4 regions of the Synechococcus sp. N5 genome follow, and region 1 is predicted to be linked to each of the others. Evidence: predicted binding sites of a transcription regulator. Region 1 holds the regulator's gene; each other region holds the start of a gene.
The links. Region 1 encodes NtcA, which controls nitrogen genes in cyanobacteria. Its sites were predicted from a motif close to GTANCNNNNGNTAC; they were not measured.
Positions count from the first base shown of each region.

Region 2: urtA (urea ABC transporter substrate-binding protein) is a predicted target of NtcA. The motif match lies at 3,413-3,426, and genes of this name have one in related genera.
Region 3: DXY03_RS01375 (DUF4278 domain-containing protein) is a predicted target of NtcA. The motif match lies at 2,113-2,126, and genes of this name have one in related genera.
Region 4: DXY03_RS07090 (circularly permuted type 2 ATP-grasp protein) is a predicted target of NtcA. The motif match lies at 1,430-1,443, and genes of this name have one in related genera.

Region 1 is NZ_UCNI01000006.1:27,314-33,117, forward strand. Features, by position in the region: gene DXY03_RS05535 (lytic transglycosylase domain-containing protein) at 1-115, shown strand, start outside; gene DXY03_RS05540 (hypothetical protein) at 20-523, opposite strand; gene DXY03_RS05545 (thioredoxin domain-containing protein) at 587-1,162, shown strand; gene thyX (FAD-dependent thymidylate synthase) at 1,207-1,929, shown strand; gene dcd (dCTP deaminase) at 1,940-2,533, opposite strand; gene DXY03_RS05560 (cob(I)yrinic acid a,c-diamide adenosyltransferase) at 2,533-3,132, opposite strand; gene rph (ribonuclease PH) at 3,278-4,021, shown strand; gene ntcA (global nitrogen regulator NtcA) at 4,080-4,796, shown strand; gene DXY03_RS05575 (DUF3084 domain-containing protein) at 4,824-5,804, shown strand, end outside.
Region 2 is NZ_UCNI01000006.1:340,595-346,398, forward strand. Features, by position in the region: gene DXY03_RS07140 (urease subunit beta) at 1-288, opposite strand, end outside; gene DXY03_RS07145 (urease subunit gamma) at 299-601, opposite strand; gene DXY03_RS07150 (urease accessory protein UreD) at 620-1,555, opposite strand; gene ureE (urease accessory protein UreE) at 1,661-2,113, shown strand; gene DXY03_RS07160 (urease accessory protein UreF) at 2,110-2,781, shown strand; gene ureG (urease accessory protein UreG) at 2,781-3,386, shown strand; gene urtA (urea ABC transporter substrate-binding protein) at 3,496-4,788, shown strand; gene DXY03_RS07175 (branched-chain amino acid ABC transporter permease) at 4,882-5,804, shown strand, end outside.
Region 3 is NZ_UCNI01000001.1:240,852-246,655, reverse strand. Features, by position in the region: gene DXY03_RS12670 (hypothetical protein) at 542-676, shown strand; gene DXY03_RS12535 (hypothetical protein) at 771-1,016, opposite strand; gene DXY03_RS01375 (DUF4278 domain-containing protein) at 2,206-2,307, shown strand; gene DXY03_RS01360 (hypothetical protein) at 4,237-4,587, shown strand; gene DXY03_RS01350 (DUF3303 domain-containing protein) at 5,345-5,662, opposite strand; gene DXY03_RS11995 (hypothetical protein) at 5,776-5,804, shown strand, end outside.
Region 4 is NZ_UCNI01000006.1:328,776-334,579, forward strand. Features, by position in the region: gene DXY03_RS07090 (circularly permuted type 2 ATP-grasp protein) at 1-1,317, opposite strand, end outside; gene DXY03_RS12740 (hypothetical protein) at 1,519-1,644, shown strand; gene DXY03_RS07095 (sodium:solute symporter family protein) at 1,634-3,064, shown strand; gene DXY03_RS12745 (hypothetical protein) at 3,082-3,210, shown strand; gene DXY03_RS07100 (aspartate carbamoyltransferase) at 3,372-4,487, shown strand; gene asnB (asparagine synthase (glutamine-hydrolyzing)) at 4,497-5,804, shown strand, end outside.

The DNA.
Region 1 (5,804 bases):
GGACAATCTGCTCGGCTACCTAGGCGGCAATCAATCGTTCTGCAACGAGACTGGCGCTGGGATGGGGCAGAAGCGTGCCGGCGACGATGCCAGCGATCACGACCACACTCATTAGAAACAGGCAGATCCCGGCGGCGGGCAGAACACCGATGCGGATTAGATCGAGCCTGGCCAACAGCATGGCTGAGGCCAGGATCAACACGTCGGTCAGCACATTGAGCTTCAGCAGGTAGATGCCACCGGTGATCACCACCAGCAGCGTGACCACCAACGTCATCACCCGGCTCGACGCCATCAGCAACGACACCTGGCGCAAAAGCAGATCGGGCATGGTGCAGAAGACGACAACCACCTGGGTCTGCAGCAGAACGAAACCCCAGAACCAGGCCGCACTCACGCCATAGAGAGACGTGAAGGAGGGCTGAACAATCTGCCAATGGTTGCCGAGCACAACCGCAACGAGAAACAGCACCGTCAGCAACGGCGCCCGAACCGGAAGGCTCAGCAGTCGCAGAATTGGCATGGCGTCAAGGTAGCGGCGGGCTTTCGAAGGAGCTGCCAGAGTGATCGCTGTGGTTGACGTGCGATGACAGGCACCCCGGAGTCTTCGCCCCTGGGCACAGCGCAGCGATGGGTGCTGGTGCTGATTGCGGTGGCTCTGGCCATGGGCCTGGTTGTCCTACGCGGAGGCATTCAGAGCGAAAGTCCGATGGAGCAGCTGGCGAGACGATCCCTCGACCCACAAACAGCGTTAACCAACGGACGCCCAACGCTGATCGAGTTCTACGCCGATTGGTGCCAGGTCTGCAGAGAGATGGCACCTTCAATGCTGGCTTTGGAGAAGCAATCGCGCGATCGACTCGATGTTGTTCTGGTCAACGTCGACAACCCCCGTTGGCAAGATCTGGTTGATCGCTACGACGTCAACGGCATTCCCCAGTTGAACCTGTTCAACGCTGAGGGGGAAGCCAAGGGGCGATCCCTCGGCTTGCGCAGCGCTGAGGAACTCCAGCTGCTCACCACAGCACTGCTTGAAAATCAGCCGTTGCCGGCCTTGCCTGGCGTCGGCAACATCAGCCAGCTGCTGAAGCCCCCCTCCGCGAACAACGCGATGGCAGGGGCCTCGAGCCCCGCCAACGCGGGGCCCCGCAGCCATGGTTGACACGCCTCGCCATGATCACCACAACTCGTCACTCTGACGCTCCCATGGACCGCTTTCGGGTCGATCTGATCGCAGCTACGCCGAACCCGCAGCAATGCGTGTACGCCGCCATGCATCAGGACTACAGCGAAGGATTCGTGGCCGGAGATCGTGCCAACTGGCCCGATGAGCAGCGGGCTGGAGAGATCTGTGTGAAACGCCTGCTGTCTGGAGAGCGCGGCCACTACGGCCCGATGGAGCATGCACAGATCGTGCTGAACGTGGGCTGGTTCCCGCACTCGGTGATGCAGCAGGCCCGCACCCACCGGGTTGGGGTGAGCTTCGATGTGCAGTCGATGCGCTACACCGGTGAACGCATCTGCCGTGCAGCGGATGGAGCCCTGGACCTGGAAGAGGTGTTCTATCTGAGGCCCATCGGCGAGTACAGCGATCGGCAGGGCAAGAAATACACCTACACCGAAGCACTACGCCAACAGGATCTTGATCTCTGCCGTAGCGCCGCCGAGCGCTACAGGGATCTGCTCAGGGCGGGCTTCGCCGAGGAGCACGCCCGCGGCATCCTTCCCTTCGACTACCGCCAGCATTTTGTGGTGAGCTTCAGCCTGCGGGCATTCCTGCACTTCATGGACCTGCGGGCCAAGCTCGATGCACAGCTGGAGATTCGCCAGCTCTGTGATCTGATGTGGCCCCACATGGTGGAGTGGGCCCCTGAATTTGCAGCCTGGTACGAGAAGAGCAGGCTGCACCGGGCGCGTTTGGCCCCCTAATCAGAGAGAACTAAACCTTGGCCAGCGTCACCCGTTCCGGTTGGTGCTGGTACTTGCCTTGTCGATCGCTGTAGGTGGTCGAGCAGGGATCACCCTCAAAAAACAACAGCTGACAGATGCCCTCATCGGCATAGATGCGGCAGTCAGCACCAGAACTGTTACTGAATTCAAGGGTGAGGTGACCCTCCCAGCTCGCTTCTGCCGGGGTGGTGTTCACGATGATTCCAAGGCGGGCATAGGTGCTCTTGCCCAAACAGATCACGGTGATGTTGGGGGGAACCCTCAACTTCTCCAGGGCCACACCGAGGCCATAGGAATGGGCCGGGAGAATGAAATATCGCCCATCTTCATCCTCATGAAGGGGAGTGGGTTCGAGGTTGGCCGGGTTGAACCTCTTGGGGTTCATCACCGTGCCTGGAACATGCCGGAAGATCAGAAATTCCTGGGGAGAAAGGCGTAGGTCATAGCCGTAGGAGGAGCAACCAAAACTCAGCACTGGCCGCAGCTTCTGCTCCGGCTCCAGGTGACGGACCAAACCGCTCTGGAATGGCTCGATCATTCCCTGCCCGGCCTGTTCAGTGATCCAGCGATCGCACTTGAGCATCAGAAACCTCGGCGCAACTCCGTGACTTGATCTGCCATCTCCACCACACCGGCGGGGATGGCAGGTCCAGTGATGATCACATCCATCGAAGCGGGCCGCTGCTCAAGGGCTGCAATCACGTCCGCCTCATCCAGGTATCCGAAGGCCACGGCAAGGCCGAGTTCATCCAACACCAGCTGATCGAGATCTCCCTGGATCAGATGCTGACGGCAGATGGACCAAACCTCAGCCACCGCCTCCGCACCACCGGGATGCCCCGGCGAGGAGAGGCAGAGGGGCACTTCCGGCCGCAGCCAGACGAGGCCTCCGCAGAGCTGCACCCGGCCGGCCGGTCCCTGCTGCACGCCCCCTTTGAGGAACTGACTGATCAGAACACGACTGCCCAAGCCGGCAGCTCGCATGGCCTGGCTGAGAACACTGGCGAAACTGCCTCGATAAGGCGCCGTATGCACTTGCAGCTGCCCTTCGGGAGCCACCAGATGTAGGGGTGGCGGATCAGAGACGGCAGGCAAGGGCCTCAGGCCCGCCCGTTGCAAGGCCTGCTGATCCCGATCCAGGGAATTTTGGAAGGATTGGGGGTCGGCGAGGCTTGTGGTCATCACGGAAGCATCTGTCCGGGCGACCCCGGCAAGACCTTGAATGTAGCGGCGAGATCACATTCCACAAGGGGATTGACACCACCCATGGTGTTTGGACAGTGCGAGAACCAACCGCCTGCGAGGCTTGACGAACTGCACACCACCGATGAGCCAATCCCCTGAACAACGCACTGATGGCCGTCGCCCGCAGCAGTTGCGACCGTTCTCGGTGACCTGGAATCCCATGGGGTTTGCCTTGAGCTCCCTTGTGGTTCACACCGGCCGAACCGCTGTTCTCTGCAGCGTTTGCTTAGAGGACAAAGTTCCCCGCTGGCGCAAGGGAGAAGGATTGGGATGGCTCAGCGCCGAATACCGGTTGCTGCCCGGATCCACCCCACAGCGACAATCACGGGAGCTGATGAAACTCTCGGGCCGCACTCAGGAAATTCAGCGGCTGATCGGCCGAAGCCTGCGCGCCGTGATCGACATGAAGCGTCTAGGAGAGCGCACCTTGCTGATCGACTGCGACGTGATCCAAGCGGACGCCGGCACCCGGACGGCCTCGATCACCGGGGCTTGGCTCGCCCTGGACCAAGCCTGCCGATCCCTGGTGGACCAGGGAGTGCTGGAGCAATCACCCCTGATCGATCAGGTGGCGGCTGTATCCGTGGGCTTGGTTGATGGCCAGGCCTTGCTGGATCTGGACTACAGCGAAGACAGCCGAGCCGAGGTGGACCTGAACGTTGTGCAGTCCGGCGATGGCCGTCTGCTGGAAATCCAGGGAACTGCGGAGGGTGCGCCCTTCAGTCGCAGGCAACTCAATGAGCTGCTGGATTTAGCAGAGCCGGGATTGACATCCCTGATGCAGGCGCAACGCCAGGCCTTCAAGGAGCACAGCAGCGTTACGTAATAACCGCTACATGGCGGCCACCGCCGGCTCCGTAACTTCGCCACACAAGGGGGATGTCATGACCAGTAGCCGAGGTTTCAGCCGATACGCCCCGCAGATGGTGGCTCCAGCTCCCAGCGCAGAGCCCGCCAACCGTTCTCTGCTGGAGATCATCCGGGATCTCGATGGCGCCAGCAGTGAACTGGTGGATCGCAACAAGACCATCTTCTTCCCCGGAGATCCCGCAGAACGGGTGTATCTGATCCGCCGGGGAGCCGTTCGTCTGTCCCGCGTCTACGAATCGGGAGAAGAGATCACCGTGGCCCTGCTCCGCGAGAACAGCCTCTTCGGGGTGCTGTCACTGCTGACAGGTCAACGGTCCGACCGGTTCTATCACGCTGTGGCCTTTACCCGGGTCGAAATGGTGACTGCACCAGCGACCTCCGTGAAGGCCGCCATCGAAGCAGACACCAGCGTTGGCCTGCGCTTGCTTCAGGGTCTCTCCAGCCGGATTCTGCAGACCGAGACGATGATTGAAACCCTCACCCATCGGGACATGTCATCCCGACTGGTGAGCTTCCTGCTGGTGCTTTGCAGGGACTTCGGCGTGGCAGATGAGCTGGGCATCACCATCGACCTGCGCCTGTCCCATCAGGCCATCGCTGAAGCAATTGGCTCAACACGCGTGACAATCACGCGTCTGCTGGGAGACTTGCGTCAATCCGGTTTGGTTCAGATTGACCGCAAGAAAATCACGGTTCTGGATCCGATCGCGCTGGCCAAACGCTTCAGCTAGGCCTGCCATCGCCCGACTTGTGCAGCCATGAGCGGCTGGGCACTGATTCTGGTTCTGTTGGTGCTCGGGGGCGTGCTGTCGACCCTGGGCGACCGTTTGGGCAGCCGCGTCGGCAAAGCGCGACTGAGTTTGTTCAGCATGCGCCCACGGCGCACCGCCGTTTTGATCACGGTGTTGACCGGCAGCCTGATCAGCGCACTCTCACTTGGCCTGATGCTTCTGGTGAGCCGGCAGTTGCGGGTTGGCCTGTTTGAACTGGATGCCCTGCAGGAGAAACTCCAAGACAGCCGTCAGCAGCTGGAGGCAGCCGAGCGGGAACGAGACAAGACCCAAACAGAAACCAAACGGATCGCCATTGAGCTCGAGCAATCGCAGCAACGGGCCAACACCCTGCGCCTCGAACTCGCTCCTCTTCAAAAGGAGCTGGCCCAACTCAAAGCCGAACGTGAACGCCTCAGCCAGGACATCGCCTCCCGCGATGCGGACATCCAGCGCACGGAAGCCGAACTCAACAGCGTTCGCAGCCGCATCCGAGCCGGTGAGCAGGAACTCAAAGAACTGGAACGCAATCTGGTCGCCTTGAGGCGTGGATCTGTGGTGATCAGCAGCGGACAGACCTTGGCAAGAGCAACGGTTCGACTCGATGCTCCGGACCAGGCCAAACAGGCTGTCGACAGGCTGTTGCAGGAGGCCAATCTCAACGCCTACGGGAAAGTGCGACCTGGCGAAGCACCCGAACGGCAGTTGATCCGCGTTCCGCGCAGCGATGTGGAACGCCTGCAAAGGATCATCCGCAAACCGGAGATCTGGGTGATCTCGCTGCGCTCAGCCACCAACGTGCTGCGGGGCGAAACAGCGGTGTACGCCTTCCCCGAGGTGCGTCCAAACCGGCCGGTGACGCAACGCGGTGACGTGCTGGCCACCACCACACTGCAACCGGATGAACGCACTCCAGAGGGCATTCGCACACGATTGAACCTTCTCCTGGCCTCGGCCTATGCCGAAGTG
Region 2 (5,804 bases), 310 kb from region 1:
GAAGCCGATGACGCGTCGCGCACCGGCGAAGGGAATCAGGTTCACGTCGCGGCTGTCGCCGGGTTCGAAGCGGATGGCGGTGCCGGCGGGGATGTCGAGCCGTTGACCGCGGGCTGCGGCCCGGTCGAACTGCAGGGCGGCATTGGCTTCGGCGAAATGGAAATGGGAGCCCACCTGCACCGGCCGGTCGCCGCTGTTGGAGACGCTCAGTGTGGTGACGGGTCGGCCTGCATTCAGCTCCAGTTCACCCGGTTCGGGGAGCAGTTCGCCTGGGATGAGAGGTGCCATGGGTTCTGCCTCAGCGAATCGGGTCGTGCAGGGTGACGAGCTTGGTGCCATCGGGAAAGACGGCCTCGATCTGCACCTCATGGACTAGCTCGGGCACGCCTTCCATCACCTGGTCCTGACGCAGCCAGGTGGTGCCTTCCTGCATCAGCTCCGCCACGCTCTTGCCGTCACGGGCACCTTCCAGCACCAGAAAACTGAGCCAGGCCACCGCTTCGGGGTGGTTGAGCTTCAGGCCACGGTTCAAGCGCCGCTCAGCAAGCAGTGCCGCGGTCACGATCAGGAGCTTGTCCTTTTCCTGGGGACTGAGATGCATGGCGAAGCTCGGTCTTCTTCAGTGTGTCTCCGCTGCAGCCTCGAAAGCGTTCACAGTGGACGTTTGTCGGCGCAGAGGCTGTTCCTGCAGGGGCCATACCCTGGGGATGCGAGGCCGTGTCAGCCCCCGGATCGTTCGCGTTCGCTCCCAGATCCGGCTGAACCAGAAGCGGGCATCACGGCTCGACTCGCCGGAATAGCGGGCGATCAGGCCCTGATTCAGGGCGCCGCAGCGCATTGTGCCCGTCAGGCCTTCGCTGTCGGCCCGCGCTCCCTCTAGCAGTGATGTTGTTGTTTCGGCACCCATGGCCATCGGTGCGGCCCAAACCAGTGTTCCGAATACCGGCGCGCCTCCCAACCCATGCGGGCTGTCCAGGCTGGCGCCGCCGAGCTCCACTCGATCCGCCAGCTCCCAGGTTGAGCTGTTGCCTGCGAGGCGCTGAATGGTGAGGCTCGAGCGCCACCGTCCCTGCTGCAGGGTTTCGCCGGCGGCGGTTCGGCCTAAGCGCACGATCTCTGCACTGAGAAAGGAGGCGTCCTCGGGCAGGGTCACCGTCAGCTGCTGCTCGAACAGGGCATCGGCGTACAGCACCAGTTCCTGCGGCAGCCATTCGAAGTCACTGCCGCTGGCCAGTGAGCAGCGCACCTGTTGATGGGCAAAGCAGCCCTCGGGTTGCAGGCGGCTGCGGCCGATCGACCCGTAAACCTTCTGCGCCGCCACGCTGGTGATCAGGCCGCGGCTGTTGGCCTCAAGCTTGAAGTCCAGGCTGAGTTGATCGCCTCCCACCAGGCCTCCGGCGGTGTGCAGCACCGGCAGCTCGCAGCGTCCGTCTTCACCGCGTTCACTGCGGAGCAGTTTGAACGGAGCCGTGCAGCCCCCCTGGTGTTTGGTGCTGCCGTTGGTGGCATGAAACTGCAGGTCGCAGCGGCCGTGCCAGGGGTCGAGACGTTGCATGGCCTCACGCTCCGCCGCCACCGGCTTCAACTCTGTAGCAATGCACACCAAAGCGCTGCTGATTGATCGGCACGCTTTTGTTGTGGAACTGGAGAGGAGCTGCTGGTGACGGATGCGGTGGTCGTGTTGGAGCAGCGCCTTCAGAACAGCAGTGCCACGGCCACTCTTCAGTTGCCGTTAACGGCCGAAGAGCGCACGGTGCTGCGGGGCCGTCGCACCACCTCCTGCGGTCGTCCGGTGCTTCTGCAGTTGCCCCGTGAGGGTTCTCTCCAGCCCGGTGACTTGTTGGGGGATCAGTCCGGTTCGACCGTTGTGGAGGTGACGGCAGCGCCGGAGGCGTTGCTGCGGGTGCAGGGATCGCATCCCCTGGAGCTGTTGCAGGCGGCTTATCACCTGGGCAATCGCCATGTCGCCCTGGAGCTGCATGAGCAGGAGCTGTTGCTGCCGGAGGATTCCGTTCTCGCCACGATGCTGGAAGGCCGTGGATTGACGGTCAGCCGCTGTCTGCAGCCGTTTGCCCCCGAAGGCGGTGCCTATGGAGGCCATCAGCACGGATGACGTCCCTTGCGTTGCTGCAACTGGTCAGCCCTGCCCTGCCCGTGGGTGCCTTCAGCTATTCAGAGGGGCTGGAGGTGTTGATTCAGGCGGGCTCCATCGCCGATGAGCAGGCCATCCAGGTTTGGTTGGAGGCTGAACTTCAACGGGGCGCGGTGCGGCTGGAAGCCGCGGCATTAAGGCCTCTGGCGGAGGCTTTGGTGGGGTGGTCCACCCAGGCCGATGCGGCGGCCAAGGGGCGCCTGATCGATCTTGATGGTTGGCTGTTGGCCACCCGCGAGGCCGCGGAGTTGCGAGCGCAGCAGCGTCAGATGGGGATGTCGCTGCTGCAGTTGATGTCGGATATGGGGCACGACCTGCCTGAACCTGTGGCCCTGAGCTGGCCAGCGGCCTGGGCCTGGGCTGCTGTGCGCTTGTCGGTTTCAGGGGGAGACATGGTGGAGGGGTACCTCTACGGCTGGGTTGCCAATCAGCTCAGTGCCTCGGTGCGGCTGCTGCCGTTGGGTCCCTCCCGAGCGCAGGTGCTGCAACAGCGGCTGCTGCCGCTGATTGCCTCCCAAGCGCAGCAGCTCCAGGCGGCCGATCCCCAGCAGCTCTGGAGCAGCGGTGTGGGTGCGGGCATGGCGCAGCTTGCCCATGCTGAGCTGTATTCACGCCTGTTTCGAAGCTGATGAGCAGCAAACTGCGCCTGGGGGTGGCGGGCCCTGTGGGATCCGGCAAGACCGCACTGGTGGAGGCCCTCTGTCGCCGCTTGCGCGATGAGCTCCAGCTCGCGGTGGTCACCAACGACATCTACACCCAGGAGGATGCCCAGTTCCTCACCCGTGCGGGTGCCCTGGATCCAGAGCGGATCCGTGGCGTGGAGACCGGTGGTTGCCCTCACACAGCGATCCGTGAAGACTGCTCGATCAACCGAGCTGCCGTGGCGGAGCTGGAGACGCAGTTTCCGAATCTCGATCTTGTTCTGGTTGAGAGCGGCGGCGACAACCTGGCGGCGAGCTTCAGTCCGGAACTGGTGGATCTCTGCATCTACGTGATTGATGTGGCGGCAGGCGACAAGATCCCCCGTAAAGGAGGGCCTGGCATCACCCGCTCTGACCTACTGGTGATCAACAAGATTGATCTGGCTCCCCAGGTTGGTGCCGATCTTTCAGTGATGGAACAGGACACCCGGCGGATGCGGGGAGACCGGCCTTGGTGTTTCACCAATCTCCACAGCGGCGAAGGCCTGGAGCAGGTGGTGGGGTTCCTGTTGCAACAGCTACCGAATCGTTGATCCGCTGCTGCTGGGCTCGCTATTTAGTTCTTCTTGATACCAAAGCCAGGACGCGCTGATCCGTACCTTCCATCAGCTGCCGTCAGGCACATTCCTGTTTTGGAACACCATGAGCTCTTCTCTCTCTAAGCGTCTGTTCGCCGGCATGGCCGCGGCATCGCTGGGCCTTGCCGTGACCGCATGCGGTGGCGGTGACAAGGCTGCCAACGTTGACTACGACGACAGCGTCACCGTCGGCATCCTGCACTCGCTGACCGGCACCATGGCCATCTCCGAGTCCACCCTAGTGGACACCGAGAAAATGGCGATCGATGAGATCAACGCCGCTGGTGGCGTTGAAGTTGATGGCAAGAAGTACAAGATCGAGTACATCGTCGAGGACGGTGCCTCCGATTGGCCCACCTTCGCTGAGAAGTCCAAGAAGCTGATCGACCAGGACCAGGTGCCCGTGGTCTTCGGTGGCTGGACCTCCGCCAGCCGCAAGGCGATGCTGCCTGTGTACGAGTCGAAGAACGCTTTCCTCTACTACCCGATTCAGTACGAGGGTCAGGAGTGTTCCAACAACATCTTCTACACCGGTGCCACTCCGAACCAGCAGTCGGAGCCTGCCACCAAGTTCATGTATGAGAAGTCGCCTGCCGCTGGCAAGCCCTTCTTCCTCGTGGGTTCGGACTACGTCTTCCCCCGCACCTCCAACACCATCACCAAGGAACAGCTCAAGTCCCTGGGTGGAGAAGTGGTCGGTGAGGACTACCTGCCCCTGGGCAACACCGAGGTTGCTCCGATCATCGCCAAGATCAAGAAGGCCCTGCCTGACGGTGGTGTGATCATCAACACCCTGAATGGTGACCAGAACGTCGCCTTCTTCAAGCAGATTCAGGACGCCGGCATCACCCCCGATAACGGCTACTACGTGATGAGCTACTCCATCGCGGAAGAGGAGATCAGCACCATCGGTTCTGAGTTCCTTGAGGGCCACTACGGCGCTTGGAACTACATGATGTCGATCGACACCCCGGCATCCAAGAAGTTCGCTGCTGACTTCAAGGCCAAGTACGGCGCCGACCGCCAGGTCGCTGACCCTCAGGAGTCGGCCTACAACATGGTCTACCTCTGGAAGAAGGCTGTCGAGAAAGCCAACAGCTTCGACGACGACAAGGTGCGTGAGGCCCTGGTCGGCATCGAGTTTGACGCTCCTCAGGGACCTGTGAAGGTGATGCCCAATCACCATCTTTCCCAGACCGTGCGCATCGGCCAGATCACTGCTGACGGCCAGTTCGAGATCCTCGAATCCACCGATGGCCCCGTGGCTCCTCAGGCCTGGAACCAGTTCGAGCCCAGCTCCAAGGGCTTCGCTTGCGACTGGACCGACGCCGCCAAGGGTGAGAAGTACAAGCTCTGATCTTCTGACCACAGCCTGATTGCTCTTCAGGGAGGAGCCCGGTGACGGGCTCCTCCTTTCGTCGTTTCATTGAACGCTTCGTTTCACACGTCCGTGCAACTGCTTCTCGAAAGCCTGTTCAACGGTGTTGCCATCGGCTCGGTGCTGCTGATGGCCGCCCTCGGACTGGCCATTGTCTTCGGCCTCATGGGCGTGATCAACCTCGCCCATGGTGAGCTGATCATGCTTGGGGCCTACACCACCTACGTGGTGCAGCTGATCTTCAAGCTGCCTGCGCTGCAGCCGGTTTACAACGCCTACGTGCTGGTGGCGCTTCCCCTGGCTTTCATCGTCAGCGGTGTGGTCGGCATCCTGCTGGAACGTACCGTGATTCGCCGGCTCTACGGCAACCCGCTGGAGACCCTGCTCGCGACCTGGGGCGTCAGCTTGATTCTTCAGCAGTTCGTGCGGAGTGTTGCCCTGGCCCACGCCGCCGGCCTGATCCTTGCGCTGGTGCTGGGCTTTGGCCTGCCGCTGCTGCTTCCCTCCTCTCTCCTCTCTGGACCTCGAGCTCGTTTGGTGCGTGCGGGGAGTTGGGCTGTTTCAGCTCTGGGCGGTGTGCTGCTGGCCGGTGGCCTGGCCTCACAAATCAGCCGCATCGCCAGGGCCACCTCCCGCAATGTGGATGTGACGGCACCCAAATGGATGCGCGGCGGGATCGAATTCATGGAAATCACCTTTCCCGTGCCGCGCCTGGTGATCATCGTGATCACCATCGTTGCGGTGGTTGGGGTGACGTGGTTCCTCAACAAAAGCGTGTGGGGAATGCGTATTCGTGCTGTGACTCAGAACCGTTCGATGAGTGATTGCCTTGGCATCCCCACCGACACCGTTGATGTGCTCACCTTTGGCATCGGCTCCGGTTTGGCCGGTGTGGCGGGGGTTGCTGTTTCCCTGCTGGGTTCGGTGGGCCCCAACGTGGGCGGCTCCTACATCGTGGGCTGCTTCATGGTGGTGGTGCTCGGTGGCGTCGGAAA
Region 3 (5,804 bases), on a different contig from region 1:
GGTATACCCCAGTTCTAAGCCAGACTAGGTGGCATACCGAGCCTTGTGTAATGAAACGGCTAATGCTGCTGCTCACCCCTCTGCTGGTCTCGGCAAACCCTGTTAGCGCTTGGGAGAGATTTGTTCCAGATGAAGGTTACAAAAACTGTGTCGATACAGCTCTAAGAGAGTGGTTGGACCAAGAGAAGTGGAGATCCTTGAACAGAGTTGAGAAGAGCGCCTACAAGTCCTTGGCTCACCAACGTTGCAATTCGTCAGTGCCGGAGCAATTCCTAACTGACATGGGGAAATAGGCAAGGTTTCTTGCATTGCAGGTGAGCCTTCAAAGCCAAAGCGCGACGCAGGTGTTAACTGTCCTCAGCCAGCTCAATCACGTTGCGTAGCGTCATCCACTGCAGCTCCGTCCAAGGTGGTGCCCCCCATTGCGGCAGGTCCAACACCTGAAGAAGAAGTGCAAGCTGTGGGAACCGACGTGGCAGAAGGAAGTGGGCTGGTCTCCCGAAGCGACTGACGCCAGACTGAGAAAAGAAATCAGCTTTGTATGGACGACCGCTTAAAGGTCGCTATCAGCGCGGTGCTCATTGCGGCAATGTTTGTAACCGCAGCTGGCGGGAACTGGTTGACGTTCCTTTTCTTCGCCGCCATGGCGGTCATTGTGACTTGGGAAACCAGCTAATCAGGCGCCATCCACGGGGTTAATGCTGACCTTGTAATGCATATAGCTTCTAAGATCTGAACCGCTACTTTCGTAGAAAACAAAGTTGATCCAATCAAAAGATCCCTAGTGTTTTCTTCTTGCAATAGCCAGCGCCAATATTCATCCAGCCCGACTTGCAAGCTTTGCCGTTCGTAGGTGCTACCTCGTAATAAATGGGAGAGACGCAATTCGTGTCGAGGGTGTTCAGGTAACCCAGAGGACATTGGTCATGACCTGAAGCCTTAGGGATCTCCTTTTGAGCCCACGCTGAAGGGGTTGCTGAAGCGATTACAAGCAGTGCGAAGAGAGCTTCTTTCATGTCCAGATCATCTGAGCAACCTTTTTATAGCCATGCCTGCAGAGGGAGCTCCAAGTGGTCAGTGGCTGAATCAGAGAGCTGCTCAAGGGGGCTACCCCCTGACCCACCGCCACAGTCGAGACGACGTGGCACAAGGTAATGGGCTGGGCTCCCGAAACAGGCTAATTGCGTGACGTCAGCCCCCTCTATCGGTGGGGCTGACTTCCAACAGCCGTTACCGAATCAAAGATGCGGGACTACGGAACCGCGAGGAGAAACATGTTCGCCCCGAGCGATGCGGTATCCGCTTAAACAAGTTCGCCGCTATACAGGCGCTTGTTGCAAATGCACTAACTCTTTTCAGAGATTTGAAGAGCGCAGAAAACTCCCCATGGCAATCGCTCGTGCCAAGGGAGCTATTTCTGCCAGCTACCAGGTCGCTCTCCCGGTGCTGCCAAGACGAATCTCTGGTGTCACGCAGTGGTGGTCTTGGACACCAAATATGGGAGCTATCGCCGGACTTTGCAGCGACTTTTCGGACAGGTTTTAGTTTCCAGAAAATCTTCCGTGAACCTCTGTTCAGTGGTATCGCGGACCACCGACGAGACGCCTACCAGCCCGTGCCCAAAAGCCATCAGGCGTCGATCATGCAACTTGCCGTTCCAGCTTGAGGAGATGTCGGCGCCCGGCTGCCGCAGCCAGCTTTTCCTCTTCTATTTCAGCCCGCAGAAACCTTTTTCTCTGGGCTGACTCGTAACCACTCAGATCTGTCTGTTTTTTGGAATGTGGCTTGGGCTTCGGTTTGTCCAAACCCATCAGCAGCGGGTGGATTCCTCTTCGGCTCATTGAACTGGCTTGATATGTGGTTCTCGCGTAGTGGTCTGCCTGACCCAGCCGCGTGGAATCAATATCTCGACATTGGACAAGGATTGCGGTGTAGGCGACGACATTTGCACTCAAACGTCGATAACGGTTGGCTTCACCTGATCCAACGCCACGGGCAAGACATCACGACATAGGTAGGGGAGGTGAATGCATGGAGCGGAGCTTCAACCAAAAACTCGCTGTGTATCCGCCCGAACGACAAAGGGGTTGACGCCTCCCCTATTAATGGGCTGTAGCAACCGCTACCAACAACGTTCACCTCGCTTCTGCGAGGCGCAGATCACCAGGCCAAGGAACGGGGACCTGGATTTCTGAGGAACCTCAAATGACCCTGACCTATCGCGGCCAGAAGTACGACCAGCAGAAAGTGGCTGGCGCTTCCGCTAAGCCTGCTCTGACCTACCGCGGCGTTTCTTACGCCAAGTGATCAAGGCTTAATCAGAAGATCCCAGCCCCTGCCTTCGGCGGGGGCTTCTTTTTGCCTCGCGTTATCCACAAACCAAGTGGCCCCCTGCCTGCAGCCTCGAGCCTCGAAATGCCTCGCAAGCACTACTACTAGTGCTTCAAGCCATAAAAAAACCCGCTGTGACGTGCACATCGGGCCAGGTGATGGGGGAACTGACAATATGGCCCAGCTCTTAGCCACTGCCTAGCCCCACATTTGGTGTCTTAAGAGTCGGTACAGAACTTCACCGCACTATGTCCGGAATATGGATTTGTTGGCACTTCTGAGTCCAACGAGGCTAGTTTTGTCCAGTCCGGTCGGGTGATGGGGATCAACCGAAAGGATTAGCGACCTCGGAGACACCTCCGGGGTTTCTTTTTGGGAAATGGCCTCCAACCAAAAATCTGGCTAAGGGTTGAGTTCAACCATCCCGATCTAAATGACCTCTGGATATCCAGAAACAACGGAGCAGGATCCATCGGCGCCAATCCAGCCTGGGGATCAACGCGAACGACTCGCAAAGTTCGTTAGCGAATTGTGGGCACAACGCCGACACGTTGTTGAGACTCGTCGCCGCATCGAAAAGAGATTCGCGGATGAGAACGACTGGTTTGTCCGCAAAGACACTGAACTCGTGGACTGAACTCCCGTCTGGCTACTTAGAAGCGTCCCCTTAAGTATCGCTTGTAGGAGCGGCTTTTTCTTTTTCTGTAGAGGCGTTGATAACGGCCACCGCAGGGCTTTCAGCGAAACGGTCAATAGTGTCCTGATGTTGTCGGACATGTCCGGGCTGTGTTAGCACGAAGTTAAGTAAACCAACTTTGCCGTGTATTGCATCCATCGTGAAGAAGGTCCCGATCGTTGGATTCAGGACCTGTGCTTCAAGACAGAGCTAAGAGCTTTTGTCCGAGCAAGAACGATGTCGAAGGTTAAAGGCTGCAACTACAGAGTTGTCCATCAGGCAACTAACGACGTGGTTGCTGTCATCGAGAAGGGCAAAGCCTCAGCTGTTTAAAGCTACAACGGGAATCCAAAGCTCCCGTTGAAATTGCTTGCAAACGGACGCAGACTCACCAAGCTCTGTATCCACGTTGATACAAAGCATGTTTTGCGTTGAGCGAAACGTCGGCACCGACTTTTGGGTTCAGGAACAGTGCTTTAAGACTGAGTTCCAAGCCTTCAGCAATGCCCGCACCAAATCGCTGAACTTCTTCGGGCTCTATCGAGTCATCTACGAAAGTCCAGGCAGCTCCGGTGAGGTGCTGAGGATTTCAAAAGGGAAAGCGATCCTGGCTGAAGATGACCGACTCGTTGGATAAGTGCTGGTGCCTAAACAGCGGAAATTCCGTGGTTTGGGCTAGCGCATCAAAGGCATTGCTAGAGCAAGGGTCCAGGCAAAAACTGTGTACAACGTCGTCAAGCAAGAAGCTCCCGACCGTTGGGTCAAGGAGCTCTACTTCCAAACGGAATTCAGGGCTTACCTGTGTGCCCGCACAAAGTCGAAGGCGCTGATGTGCACTTACATGGTGGTTGACGCGACCACTAACGAAGTGACCTCGATCGTTCGTCACGGCAGGCCCCTCATCGCATGAGTGATGCTGACAGCGCCATCTGCCTGATCAGGGTTACCACATTTAGCGCCACACTGTTGTCGTGGAAGCTCTTCTACTGCTGTTGATGGCAATGACCTTCCTGCTGCTGAGGAGGATCGTTAGAAGGTCTTATGCACGCTCCTACAAGCTTCCGCCTCAACAGGTTGATCTCGATGAACTCCGAAGGAAAGCCGGGTCATAAGGTCTATGAGAGGGCGAGCGGCAATCACCAGGAATCACGCAGCAAGCGTCAGGTGCAGATGCCGAAACAACAAATGAAGGCATGAAACGACTACTACTACTCTTGATCTCACTGGTCTTGGCAGATCCAGCCATTGCCTTTGATGGGGGTTGGTATGACAAAGAGGAAAAGCCAGAACTTTCTACTGATAAATCAGAGACACTCGCAAAGTATTCAGAGTTTCACCAATCCTGTATGGACATCCAAATGACCATGTGGGGAGAGGCTGCAGAATTAATGGAAGATCTGGCTACAGCACACTGCTACTGCGAATACACCAAGCTTGAAGACTTGGAAAGTATTACTTGGGCAGACAAGAATGCTGCTGAGATTGAATGCGCCAACCAAGGCACAATCAGTAAAAAAGAAGCTTTCATCTGGGGGGCTCTTCCACTGCATCGTCAACGCTTAGAAGAAGAGCAGAAATAGTCCTAAACCCCTGCAGCTTGATCGTTAACGCCTAAGGAAAACGCTGTCTACTCGCCACTGGCATAAGCCCTGCAGAGTCTTCTGCAACCCATCAACGTCAAGCAAACGCTGCCCACTGGGCATCTGAATGTGCACATGTGCATCCAGCCAGCCGTCATTCATCAGCTTGTACAGCTGTGAACGACTTTTATACCCAAGGTGCCTGGCAGCGGCACTCACACTCATGAGTTGCATTGCTCTGTCTCCCGATGTCTCTAAATGTCCAATGTTTTGACAACCAATGTCTAGAGGATCAATGCGCCTTCGGATGACCCACGTTGATTTGGCTCAAAAGGACCCTGTTCGCGCCAATAGCGCCGTGACTGAGGACTGCTCAATGAGTCATCCGCAGGGTTAGGCACCTTCGGGGAGTCGTCATCAATAAGCTGCACTGTTGACACTGATAGTTATTACTAAGTCTATGTCTATTGAAATGACTGATTGACCAGAGCTAGTGGTGAGTTGTCGTTGTAAATAAGACATGACATCAGAAGTAACAGCACTACAAATGGCGCTGCCTCTGTTCAACACCAAGATCACAAGTCACAGGTGCAAGCACTGCGGAGGTAGTGGTTACAAGAAGAGCAGATATGACGGCTACATGCACGTCTGCAGCTACTGCAGCGGAACGGGCAGAAAGCTTGTCCTGACTCGGAAGTACGACATAGAAAAAGGGCCAGCCTGACGCCGACCCTAAGTTCATTGTCCTTTCAAAAGATCAGGACATTTTGGCGAAGAGCTTCTTGTGGTAATCAACCACGTCCTGACAGCCGATAACAGGAGTGAAGTCCATTTCAATGCCGAACTGAGCACGCCATGGTGCGAAGTGCTCAAAGATTTGAGCATCACTTTCAGCTTTGAAGAGGATCGTCACTCGGCCTGCGCCAGGAGCGTGCACGCGGAACAACATTTCAAAGCCATCAAAGTTATCCAGCTTTGCCATTTCGCCTGAATCCCACAGCTCACAGAAGCTCTTGTAGGCAGCCAGTTGGCCTTCAATCTCAGGAAAAACGCAATCTGCGAGATACATCTGCATGACAAGCCAAAACAAGAAGACAGCCACGTCGTAGCCACCACCGTTGCTCTCAACTCATCAGGTGCTCGCGTCGTGACAAAAGAGATACGCGATCGGGTCCTGCATCGCTGCGAATGGATCTTTTGGGCGGCACACCAACACA
Region 4 (5,804 bases), 300 kb from region 1:
GCCGCGCAGCACGTAGGGGCGCAGATCCACGTGGCAGGGGTAAAGCTCACCGTCACTGAGGGATGGCACGGTGGAGAGTTGCAGCGTGGGCTGCGCGATGAAGTTGCGGGGATTCGCACGGATCTTCGTGTCGAAGTCCGCCAGCTCCGTTCGGCTGGCCTGGGGGCCGATCAGCATTCCGTAGCCTCCGGCTTCCGCCACTGATTTCACCACCAGTTGCTCGAGGTTTTCGAGCACATAGCGCTGATCGTCTGGCCGGGCACAGAGGTAGGTGGGAACGTTCTCGATGATCGGCTCCTCATCGAGGTAGTAGCGGATCATCGCCGGCACGTGGGCGTAGATCAGCTTGTCGTCGGCGATGCCGGTGCCAGGGGCGTTGGCGATGGCGACCCGTCCTTGCCGCAGCACGTCGATCAGGCCCGGCACCCCCAGCATCGAGTCCTTGCGGAACACGGTGGGATCAAGAAAATCATCGTCGATGCGGCGGTAGATCACATCCACGGGTTCCAGGCCATTGGTGCTGCGCATCCACACCCGGCCGCCTTCGCACACCAGATCGCGCCCCTCCACCAGGTGAATGCCCATTTCTTGAGCCAGGTAGCTGTGTTCGAAATAGGCGCTGTTGAACACCCCGGGCGTCAGGATCGCCACGCGGGGGGTGTCACTCCAGGGCGCCAGGTCTTGAAGGGTGCGCAGCAGATGGGAGGGATAGTCGTCGATCGGTTGAACGGCACGGCCTTCGAACAGGCCAGAGAACAACCGTTTCATCACCCGACGGTTCTCGAGGAAGTAGGCCACCCCTGAAGGACAGCGCAGGTTGTCCTCCAGCACCCGCCATGTGCCCTTGCCGTCGCGGATCAGGTCGAGCCCGGAGATGTGGCACCAGCGGTTGAGGGGCAGGCTGATGCCATGCATCTGAGGTCGCCAACCGGAGGAACTTTCAACGTCTTCCCGTGGGATCACACCGTCGTTGAGGATCTGCTGGGGGCCATAGATGTCAGCGAGGAAGCAGTCGATGGCTTCCAGGCGTTGCAGCAGTCCCTTCTCCAGGGTGATCCAGTCGCTGCGGCCGATCAGCCGAGGCAAGGGATCGAAGGGGAGAATTCGTTCGCTGCCTTTGAGCCCGGAATCGTTGAGGCGGAAGGTGGCGCCGAGGCGACGGAGCAGCTGGCTGGCTGAGGCATGGCTGCGGTTGAGCTCGGGCAATCCCATCTGCCCCAGTGATGCGAGTAGTGGGGCCAGATCTGCGCGTGGTGTGGCCGTTTCACCGCAGAAATATTCGTCGAAGCCGACTGTCGGTTTGTAGTCGGTGAACATCCTGATCGCACAATCGAGGTTTATCCAATGCGTCGCCCCACTCCACTTCGGGTGGTGGTTGCTACACATTCCGCAATTTCAGGTAAGAAGACGCTGATCGCCTGTTGTTTGGGTATCCGTAGGCACCTGAATCGAGGGCACAGGGCCAGGGCAGGGTGCCTCCTTTGCTTATCTGTTTCTGGAGTTCAAACGCTCTTCGCCTTGGATGAATTGCTCTGGGCGCGACTGATCTTTGCCCTTGGTGCCGTTGTGACTGCGGCGACGGTGGTGATGATTCTGCGCGGACACATGTATTGGAACCGCATGGGGTCGATGGATGTCCGCTGACTCGGTTCCCTTCCTTCAGCCCGGGATCGCCTGGGCGTTGGTGGTGCTGTTCTCTGTTCTCTGGGTGGCGCTGGGGATTGCCTGGGGCCGGCGTGGTCAAGGCAATGCCGACGACTACATGCTGGCGGGGCGCAACATCGGGCTGGCCTTGAGCACGGCCACGTTGATGGCCTCCTGGGTCACCGGCAACACCACCCTGCTCGCTCCTGAATTCGGCTACAAAACTGGCCTCTGGGGCATGTTCAGCTATGCGCTGGCCGGGCTTGGCCTGATTCTGTTCGCCCCCCTGGCCTCCCGGATCAAGCAGTTGATGCCCAACGGTCGCACCAGTGGCGACTTCATCCGATTGCGCTACGGACGCCTGGCCTGGTGGGTGTTCATGTTGATCACCGCGATCTACACCCTGGGCTTTCTGATGACCCAGGCGATGGGTGCTGGCCTGCTGCTGCAGGCCCTTTCAGGCTTTGATTACCACGTTGGAATGGTGGTGGTGATTGGTGTTGCCACCGTCTACACCCTCTTCGGTGGAATGCGGGCCGTGATCGGCACCGATTTCATTCAGTCGCTGTTGATCATGGTGCTGCTGGCGGTGGTGGCGGTGCTTGCCTTCCGTCAATTCCCGATGCCCGAGGTGCATGCCTCATTGCTGGCCCGGCATCCCGATCGGCTTGATCTGCTGCTGCCGGCGGGCTTGTTGATCGCCTGGAATTCCGCCCTCTTTTCGATGGGCGAGGTGTTTCACAACAACATCTGGTGGTCTCGTGTGTTCGCTAGTCGGCGCTCGGTGGTGATGACCTCTTTTGTTTTGGGGGGCATCGCCTGGATGAGCGTGCCGATGGTGACGGGCTCCATCGGACTGGTGGCCCTGGCCCGTGAGTTGCCTCTCGAGCAGGTGAACATGGTGTTCCCTGTGATGGCAGCCGATCTGCTTGGGGCGGGCGGCGCAGCTCTGGTGTTTGTGGTGGTGTTTGCCTCACTCACCTCCACCCTCGATTCCCTGTTGGCATCCACCGCCGATCTGTTGGCGGAGGATGTGTACTTCCGCCTGTTGCGGCCTCAGGCCAGCGACCTGCAGCTCAAGCAGGCGGCGCGGCTGATGGTGGTGGGACTGGCCGTCGTCACCCTGGCGCTGTCCTGGCCACGGCTGGATTCGCTTGCGTCGGTGCTGTTCTTCACCGGTGCCCTGGTGGCCTCCACGGTCTGGCCTGTGGCCTGCGGTTTGTACTGGCGTACAGCCAACCGCACGGCTGCCATTGCGGCCATGCTTGCCGGCAGCGTTGTGGGCCTGCTCGCCTATGGGCTGATCGCGCCTTACTGCGCTGCTGTGTTTTCGGCGGCCGTGTCGGCGATTGTGATGCTGATGGGCAGTCAGTTCTGGCCGGAACGCTTCGACTTCACCTTGTTGCAGGAGGAGGGATGATCCAAATGCTTCCTTTGATGGCTGGCCTTGTTGGTCTCTCTGGCTTTCAGTTTTTGCTGGTGGCCAGTCAGTTCGCCCTGGTGCTGTCGGTGCTCGTGCTGCTGCTGATCTGGTGGGTGGAGTGGCGGAACGGTCGTGTGTGGTGAGGTCTGCGCGGATGGGTAACGCAATGAACGTTTTTTCCGGATCTTTGCTTAAGAAGCTGCTTCTTCGTGGACGCAGCAGTGTGGTTGTTGTTACCGGTGAAAGATGTAGTTCCTGGCTCTAGCACTCGGTTTGGCAAACAGAGTGTTGATCCGATCCCGCTATGGCACAGGCCAAAACAGCAGTTGTGGACGCGTCTTCGGTTCAGATTCGGTTTGAGCCGATGGGGCCCGATGTCTACGGGCAGAACCAACCCCAGGAGCTGCTGGCTGCCATTGCTGAAGATGTTGAACCTTTGAAGGATTTGGTGGATCAGCACGTGGTGTCGATCCAACCGTTTCGCCCCGAGGTTTTGTTGCAGGTGTTTCGCCTGGCGGCGAAGTTTGAGAGCAATCCAGATCGCTATTGCCGTCACAACACGCCACTCACCGGCAAGATTCTGATCAACGCGTTTTACGAACCAAGCACGCGCACGCGGCTGTCCTTTGACAGTGCCTGGCACCGACTCGGTGGTACCTCCATCAACATCACCGATAGGGCCACCACAGGGATCGCCAAGGGCGAATCTCTTGAAGATGTCGCCCATATGTTCAACAACTACGGCGATTGTGTGGTGCTTCGGGATAGCGATCCCGGTGCCGTCTACGCGATGACGTCAACCCTGCGGATTCCGATCATCAACGCTGGAAATGGGATCGATGAGCATCCCACCCAGGCGATGGCCGATCTGTACACGATCTTCAAGTGGCGCCCCAAGCTTGCTGAAGCTGAAGTGGCACCCTCTGATCGGATTCGCATTGGGATCGTCGGAATCCCTTCGCGGATGCGAACGGTTCGCTCCCTGTTGAGGATCCTGGCCAAATTCCCGCAGACCGTGGACGAGGTGGTGGTGATTCACGCCCCCGGGTTGGAGCCGGATCAGCCGCTGTTCGACCCAGGACAGTTGGAGGAGCTTGAAGCTTGTGGGATGAAGGTGCGCTCCAGCACCGATCTTCAGGCTGAAGTGCCCGACTTGGATGTCGTTTACATCAATGCCATTGCCTGGGTCGGCGACTCCTATGAAGTGCACGGCGGAGGATTCCGCCTCACCCGCGACATGCCGTTCAAACCGGAAGCGATCGTGCTCCATCCCTTGGCGCGGGGAGCGGAACTCAGCACCTGCCTGGATGACACGCCCCATAACTGGTATTTCAGCCAGGCCAGGGGAGCCGTGTTCCTGCGCATGGCCCTGCTCACCTGCATGGTGGATCGGGCCGAACGCGTGATGGATGTGATCTGAGGCGGGCTGATGTGTGGAATCGGAGGGGTTTTCAATGCCGACCGTCAACAGACGGTGGATCGCCAGCTGCTGGTCAACATGGCGGCGATTCAGGCCCATCGCGGGCCTGATGGTTTCGGCGTTGAGGTGCTCGATCAAGCCGGTGTCGGCTTCTGCCATGCCCGCCTTTCGATCATTGACCTGAATGAGTCACGGGCCCGGCAGCCCTTCCTCACCGATGACGGTGAGGTGCTGATGGCTCATAACGGTGAGTTCTACGACTTCCAGCGAATCAGGGCTGACCTCACCGCCCAGGGGGTGCGCTTCAGCAGCAAGAGCGATTCCGAGATCCTGCTGCGGCTGTATCAACGCCAGGGCTTAGAGGCGACCCTGCCTCTATTGCGCGGTGAGTTCGCCTTCGCCTTGTTTGATCGGTCCGAAGACTGCCTTTACCTGGTGCGGGATCGCTTCGGCATCAAACCGCAGTACTGGGCGATGACGCCGGAGGGTCTGGTGTTCGGTTCCGAGTTGAAGGTGCTGTTCGCCCATCCGGCGGTGGAGCGACGCTTCACCTCGGAGGGTCTGTTCCACCAATTGATGCAGACCATGGTTCCCGGCACCACGGCCTTTGCTGGGGTGCATCAGGTGAAGCCCGGCCATGTGCTGAAGGTGCAACGGGTGAACGGGCGGCTGCAGGTGTCGGAGTCGACCTACTGGGATGTCGACTTCCCGCGAAAGGACGAGCGGGACCTCAAGCGAACCGAAGCCGATCACGTCGTTGCCGTTCGTGCGGCGTTGCTGGAGGCTGTTGAGCTGCGCATGGTGGCCGATGTGCCCGTGGGTTGTTATCTCTCCGGCGGTATCGACAGCTGCTCGATCCTCGGCTTGGCCTCAGCCGTGAGCCAGGCACCGGTGAAGGCGTTCACGATCGGCTTTGACGACGCCCGTTACGACGAGTCGCCGATTGCTCGTGAGATGGCCGAGGCCACCGGCGCTGAGCAGGATCTGATGCGGCTCTCGGGCCAGGAGCTCTATGGCCACATGGAGCGCACCATCTGGCATGCGGAGCGAACGATTTACAACACCCTGGCGGTGGCGAAGTTCTTGATGAGCCGCCACGTCAACGACGTGGATTACAAGGTTGTGATGACTGGCGAAGGCTCCGATGAGCTGTTCGGTGGTTACCCCGCCTTTCGCCGCGACATGTTCCTCCATGGTCTGGATGACTTGCCGCAGGAGGAGCGCGCCAGCTGGGAAAGCCTGCTCCAGCAGTCCAATGCTCTGGTGAAGGGCGCGATGCTGGCTGAAAACCAGGTGGATGACCCCGATCTTGATGCG